2 regions of the Streptomyces sp. NRRL S-920 genome follow, and region 2 is predicted to be linked to the other one. Evidence: predicted binding sites of a transcription regulator. Region 2 holds the regulator's gene; the other holds the start of a gene.
What was found. Region 2 encodes HspR, which represses chaperone genes until heat shock. Its sites were predicted from a motif close to TTGAGNNNNNNNNNCTCAA; they were not measured.
Positions count from the first base shown of each region.

Region 1: lon (endopeptidase La) is a predicted target of HspR. The motif match lies at 1,669-1,687, and genes of this name have one in related genera.

Region 1 is NZ_JODF01000050.1:30,692-34,094, forward strand. Features, by position in the region: gene IG54_RS0128390 (rhomboid-like protein) at 1-409, shown strand, start outside; gene IG54_RS0128395 (methyltransferase) at 455-1,468, opposite strand; gene lon (endopeptidase La) at 1,710-3,403, shown strand, end outside.
Region 2 is NZ_JODF01000040.1:30,420-33,822, forward strand. Features, by position in the region: gene IG54_RS0125430 (helix-turn-helix transcriptional regulator) at 1-613, shown strand, start outside; gene IG54_RS0125435 (helix-turn-helix domain-containing protein) at 637-1,377, shown strand; gene IG54_RS0125440 (hypothetical protein) at 1,340-1,891, opposite strand; gene IG54_RS0125445 (heat shock protein transcriptional repressor HspR) at 2,014-2,475, opposite strand; gene dnaJ (molecular chaperone DnaJ) at 2,477-3,403, opposite strand, start outside.

The DNA.
Region 1 (3,403 bases), on a different contig from region 2:
ATCGCCGTACGCCGTCGGCTTCCTGCTGGTCCTCACCGCGCTGGAGCGCCGCATCGGGGGTCTGCGCACGGCCGGGGTGTTCCTGCTCGGTCACGTCGTCGCGACCCTCGCCACGGAGGTCCCGGTCGGGCTCTCCGTCCTCGCGGGCCATCTGCCCGACAGCTCGCTGCACCGCCTCGACTACGGCATCAGCTTCGGGGTGGCCGCCAGCGTCGGCGCGCTCGCGGGACTGCTCACGCCGTGTCTGCGGTGGGCGGTGCTGGCGGGCTTCGGCTGGATGCTGGTCGAGGAGCTGATCGCGTTCACCGACCCGATGACGAACTGGGGCCACCTCCTGGCGCTCGTGATCGGCGTCTCCAGCTGGCCGCTGATCCGCCGCGGACGCCGGTCCTTGGCGGGCCGCCCCTGAAAGCGCCTCGGCACTGAGGGCGCCTCCGTACTGCGACCGGGCTCGTCACGCGGGCACCGCCTCCACCACCGACGGGAACGCCGCCGTCGGCAAAACCCGCGTCAGCTCGAACCCGGCCCGGGAGAGCAGCGCGGCGAACTCCGCCTCCGTACGCTCCTGACCGTCCACGATCGCCGCCATCGCGACGTCCATCGCCTTGCCGGGGTGCGGGTCGTTGCCCGCGGGCAGGACGGACTCGACGATCAGGAGGCGGCCGTCCGGCGCCATCGCCGTACGGCAGTTGCGCAGGATCCGCAGGCAGGCCTCGTCCGGCCAGTCGTGCAGGACGTGCTTGAGGACGTACAGGTCGCCGCCCTTGGGGACGCCCGTGAAGAAGTCGCCCGACTCGGCGCTCCAGCGGCCCCGCACCGCCTCGTCCCCGCTCAGGACGTGCGTACTGACCGCCGGGGTCTGGTCGAAGAGGACCCCGGTCAGGCCCGGCCGCCCGCGCAGGACCGCCCGCAGGAGGCCGCCGCGCCCGCCGCCGACGTCCACCACCGTGCCCTTCGCGGGGAACGGGTACGTCCCGGCCACCACCGCGTCGACGGGGGCCGAGAGCGAGGTCATGCCGGCGTCGAACAGTTCCCGCAGCGCGGGGTCCCCGGCCAGATACGCGAAGAACGGCTGCCCGAAGACCCGCTCGAAGGAGGCGCCCTCCTCGCGCACGGCCTCCTCCAGACCCGCGGAGGTCCGCCGGAACGCCGCGTCGGTCAGCATCACGACCGCGCCGTGCTGCGAATAGGGGGCGTCCGTGCGCAGCGCGTCCCCGAGGGGAGTGAGGTGGAACGCGCCTGCCTCGTCCTCGCGGAAGACGCCGCGCGTGGCGAGATAGCGCAGGACGCGTCGCAGGTGCCCGGCGTGCGTGCCGGTCAGCTCCGCCAGCTCCTCGGCGGTGCGGGGGCCCGGTGCCAGATGGTCGGCGATCCGGCAGCGTGCGGCCGTGCGCAGCGCCGCCGAGAGGAGGTGCCCCAGCGCGATCTCCATGAGCTGACCGGCGGCGCCGGCCACCTGGTCCGCCATCGCGTCCGCCGCTGCCGGGTCCACCGGGCCGTCGCTGTTCTCGGGTGTGTCCACCGTGGGTCTCCTCCGTGAGAGTCGGAGCGTCCACGTTCCTCACCGAACGCCGGTCCGTACAGGGGGCGTCGCCACCGCCACGGGCGGGTGACCGGTGATCGCTCAGAGCGAACAGCCCTTGGGGAACATTGAGGCGCTCATAAGCATTGAGTCGATACAGCTCAACTTGAATGCCGAAAGGGAGATCATGGCTACTGAGTCCACCTCGTACACATCGCTCACTCTGCCTGTGCTGCCGCTCGACGACGAGGTGGTCCTGCCCGGCATGGTGGTCCCCTTCGACCTCTCCGACGCGGAGGTGCGCGCCGCGGTGGAGGCCGCGCAGGCCGCGGCCCGCTCCGAGGGCGACAGCAAGCCGAAGGTGCTGCTTGTTCCGCGCATCGACGGGACGTACGCGGCGACCGGCGTCCTCGGCACCGTCGAGCAGGTCGGACGACTCTCCGACGGCGACCCCGGTGCCCTCATCCGCGGCCGGGGGCGCGTGCGCATCGGCGCCGGTACGACCGGGCCCGGCGCCGCCCTGTGGGTCGAGGGGCAGCAGGTCGAGGACGCCGCCCCCGAGCCGCTGCCGGGCGCCGTCGCCGAGCTGGTCAAGGAGTACAAGGCGCTCGCCACCAGCTGGCTGAAGAAGCGCGGCGCCTGGCAGGTCGTCGACCGCGTCACGCAGATCGACGACGTCTCCGCCCTCGCCGACAACTCCGGCTACTCGCCCTTCCTGACCACCCAGCAGAAGATCGAGCTGCTGGAGACCGAGGACCCGGTCGCCCGCCTCAAGCTCGCCACCGAGCAGCTGCGCGAGCACCTCGCCGAGCAGGACGTCGCCGAGTCCATCGCCAAGGACGTGCAGGAGGGCGTGGACAAGCAGCAGCGCGAGTTCCTGCTGCGCCGCCAGCTGGACGCCGTACGCAAGGAGCTGCGCGAGATCAACGGCGAGAAGGAGGGCGAGGAGTCCGACGACTACCGCGCCCGCGTCGAGGCCGCCGACCTGCCGGAGAAGGTCCGCGAGGCCGCCCTCAAGGAGGTCGACAAGCTGGCGCGCGCCAGCGACCAGTCGCCCGAGGGCTCGTGGATCCGCACCTGGCTGGACACCGTCCTCGAACTGCCCTGGAACGAACGCACCGAGGACGAGTACGACATCAAGGGCGCCCAGGAGATCCTCGACGCCGAGCACGCCGGGCTCCAGGACGTGAAGGAGCGCATCACCGAGTACCTCGCGGTCCGCAAGCGCCGCTCCGACCGCGGCCTCGGGGTCGTCGGCGGGCGCCGCGGCGGCGCCGTACTCGCCCTCGTCGGCCCGCCCGGCGTCGGCAAGACCTCGCTCGGCGAGTCCGTCGCGCACGCCATGGGCCGCAAGTTCGTGCGGGTCGCGCTCGGTGGCGTACGCGACGAGGCGGAGATCCGCGGACACCGCCGTACGTACGTGGGGGCGCTGCCCGGGCGGATCGTGCGGGCCATCAAGGAGGCCGGGTCCATGAACCCGGTCGTGCTCCTGGACGAGATCGACAAGGTGGGCTCGGACTTCCGCGGCGACCCGGCCGCCGCCCTCCTCGAAGTCCTCGACCCGGCGCAGAACCACACCTTCCGGGACCACTACCTGGAGGTGGAGCTGGACCTGAGCGACGTCGTCTTCCTGGCGACGGCGAACGTCCTCGAAGCCATCCCCGAGGCCCTGCTCGACCGCATGGAGCTGGTCCGGCTCGACGGCTACACCGAGGACGAGAAGATCGTCATCGCCCGCGACCACCTGCTCCCGCGCCAGCTGGACCGCGCGGGCCTGGAGAAGGACGAGGTCACCCTCGACGAGAGCGCCCTGCGCAAGCTGGCGGGGGAGTACACGCGCGAAGCGGGCGTACGCAACCTGGAGCGGTCCGTGGCGCGGCT
Region 2 (3,403 bases):
ACGGGCCACGGCCGAATGCCGTTTCGAGATACTCACCGCTCAGCCGGGCGGCGGTCGCAGCGAGGACTCGCTCACCGTGGCGTTGCAACGCGGCCAGACCGTTCTCGAACGCGGCATCACGATGCGCACCCTCTACCAGCACACCGTCAGACACAGCCAGGGGACCCTCGCGTACGCGGCGCGCATGGCGAAGGGCAATGTCCAGATCAGGACCCTGGAAGAGCTGATCGACCGGCTGATGATCTTCGACCGCACGGTCGCGCTCATCCCGGCCCGCGAGGACCGCCAAGTCGCGCTGGAACTGCGCCACCCCGGCATCGTCGAGTACCTCGCCAAGGTCTTCGAACACGAGTGGAGCCGGGCGACCCCGCTCCTCGACGAGGTGCCGTACGCCCCCTCCACCGACGGGATAACCGGCGTCCAGCGCTCCATCGCCAAGCTGCTCATCGAAGGCCACGTCGACGAGGCCATCGCCCGCCGCCTCGGCATGAACGTCCGCACCTGCCGCGCCCATATCGCCAAGATCGCCGCGGCCCTCGGCAGCGGAAGCCGCGCCCAACTCGGCTACCTCATCGCCCAGTCGGGGATCCTGGACCAGAACCGCACGCAGTGAGCGCGGAGCAGGAGGGAGCCCGTATGGCAGGCCGACGCGCACGCGAAGCGCGGTTGCCCTCCGCCACGGACACCCCCGCGGCCACCTCCGCGAACACCCCCAGGGACGCCCCCGCGGTCGCCGTCCTCGACGGTCTCGACCGCATCAACTCGGCCATCGACCAGGCCATGAACGACGTCACGGAGGAGTTCCTCGCCATCCAGCCCGGCGGCACCCGCCCGCCCGAGACGCTGGCCGAGGCCTTCCCCAGGGACCAGGCCCTGCTCGGCCGGGGCTGCCGGATGCGGACCCTCTACCAGCACACGACGCGCCACTCCCTGCCCGTACTCGCCTACTTCGAGCAGCTCGACGGCGACGCCGAGGCCCGCACCCTGGACGAGGTGACCGACCGCCTCTTCGTCTTCGACCGGACCGTCGCGTTCATCCCGGCGAGCAGGGACCGCAGCATCGCCTTGGAAGTGCGCCAACCGGCCCTCGTCGAGTACTTCGCCACCACCTTCTGGCGGCTGTGGCGCCTGGCCACCCCCATGTGGCCCCAGGCCGCCCCGCAGGTCTCGGAAGGCGGTGTCACGCCCCGCCAGCGCGCCATAGCGGCCCTCCTCGTCGAAGGCCTCACCGACGCCGAGATAGCCGACCGCCTCGGCATGAACATCCGCACCGCCCGGGTCCACATAGCCAAACTCGCCGCCACCCTCGGCAGCGAGAGCCGCGCCCAGCTCGGCTACCTCATCGGTCAGTCAGGTCTTCTCGACCGCGCTCAGTAGCGCCCGCCACCGCCAGCCACTCCCGCAGCAGCGCCTCCCGCGCGGCCGCCCGCGGCGAGCCGCCCTCGTGCCGCCGCCCCCACTCCGCCATCGCCGCCAGCGTCGTCAGGAGCGTGCCCGCGCCCTCCGTGAGGCGGGTCAGGAGGGCTCGGGAGAGGTCGTACTCCGCGGGGGAGTAGCCGACCGCCGCTGCCGTGTACGCCGTCAGTTCCGTGTCGTCGGCGCCGTCGGGGCCGCTCACGCGGACCGTCATCGTGGGAGCCCCGTCCGTACCGCCCAAGCCGACCGTCAGGACCATGTCGACGGCCGCGCCCAGATGGCGCTTGAGGGACTTCACCGGCACGTCGTCGACCATCAGGGAACGCACGTCCTCCCATGGCCAGAACTCGTCCTGCTTGTCACCGAGAGCCACCACGCCCTCCGGGGTCAGGCGCACCCCCGGAGCGAGGCCGGACGGCTTCGCTCCCACGTACACATCGCCCTCGGCTATCCAGAACAGTCCCACCATGGCCATGCCGAACTACCCACTTCCCCCAGTACCGACAATCACTTCAGGTCGTCAGACGCAACGCGCGTCGGGGCCGGGAGGTTCCCACCTCCCGGCCCCGACGGGCGTCCCGCACAGAGATCGCCGAGCTACTCCGTCGCCCTCTTGGGACGCCAGACCACCAGCGCGCTCGCCTGCTGCACGTCCTGGTAGGGGACGAGGTCGCGGCGGTACGAGGCGTGCACCGCCGCTTCACGTTGCTGCATGGCGGCGGCGGCTCCCTCCACGGCCGCGGACAGCTCCGCGACGCGCGACTGGAGCGCGGCGACCTGGTTCTCCAGCTCGATGATGCGCTTGATGCCGGCGAGGTTGATGCCCTCCTCCTGCGACAACTGCTGCACGGTGCGCAGCAGTTCGATGTCGCGGGCGGAGTAGCGGCGGCCGCGGCCCGCGGTGCGGTCCGGGGAGACCAGACCCAGGCGGTCGTACTGGCGCAGGGTCTGCGGGTGGAGGCCGCTCAGCTGGGCGGCCACCGAGATGACGTACACCGGCGTCTCATCGGTGAGTTGGTACGCGCTACTGAAACCGGACTGTCGACGACGGCCGTCCATCTCATGCTCCCTTCGCGGCCTGGAACAACTCTGCGCGCGGGTCGTCGCCCGCGGTCGCCTCGCGGTAGGACTCCAGGGCTTCCCTCGCCTCGTCCGACAGGGATGCCGGGACCGACACCTCCACCGTCACGAGCAGGTCGCCCCTGGTGCCGTCCTTGCGGACCGCGCCCTTGCCGCGGGCCCGCATCGTACGGCCGTTGGGGGTGCCCGCGGGCAGCTTGAGGGTGACGGCGGGTCCGCCCAGGGTCGGCACCTTGACCTCGCCGCCCAGTGCCGCCTCCGGGTACGTCACCGGCACCGTGACCGTGAGGTTGTCGCCCTTGCGGCCGAAGACCGGGTGGGTGTCGACGTGCACCACCACGTAGAGGTCACCGGCCGGGCCGCCCCGCTCGCCGGGCGCGCCCTTGCCGCGGAGCCTGATCCGCTGGCCGTCGCTCACCCCCGCGGGGATCCGCACCTGCATGGTGCGGGACGACTTCGCGCGTCCCGAACCGGCGCAGACCTCGCACGGGTCCTGGGCGATGAGGCCCCGGCCCTTGCAGTCGACGCACGGGTCGGTCAGCGAGAAACCGCCACCGCCGCCGCGCGAGACCTGGCCCGTGCCGACGCAGGTCGGGCACACGCGCGGCGTGCCGTTCTTGTCGCCGGTGCCGGAACAGGCCTTGCAGGCGGCCTGGGAGGACATGCGGAGCGGCACCGTCGCGCCGTCCACCGCCTCCGTGAAGCTCAGCGTGACCTCGGACTCGATGTCCTGGCCGCGCCTCGGCTGCGTACGCGTGCCGGAACCGGCACCCGCGCCGCCGCGGTTGAACAGGCCCCCGAAGACGTCACCGAGGCCGCCCCCGAAGCCGCCGCCGGCCGCTCCACCGCCACCCGGGGCGCCGCCTCCGAAGAGGTCGCCCAGGTCGAAGTTGAACGAACCGCCGCC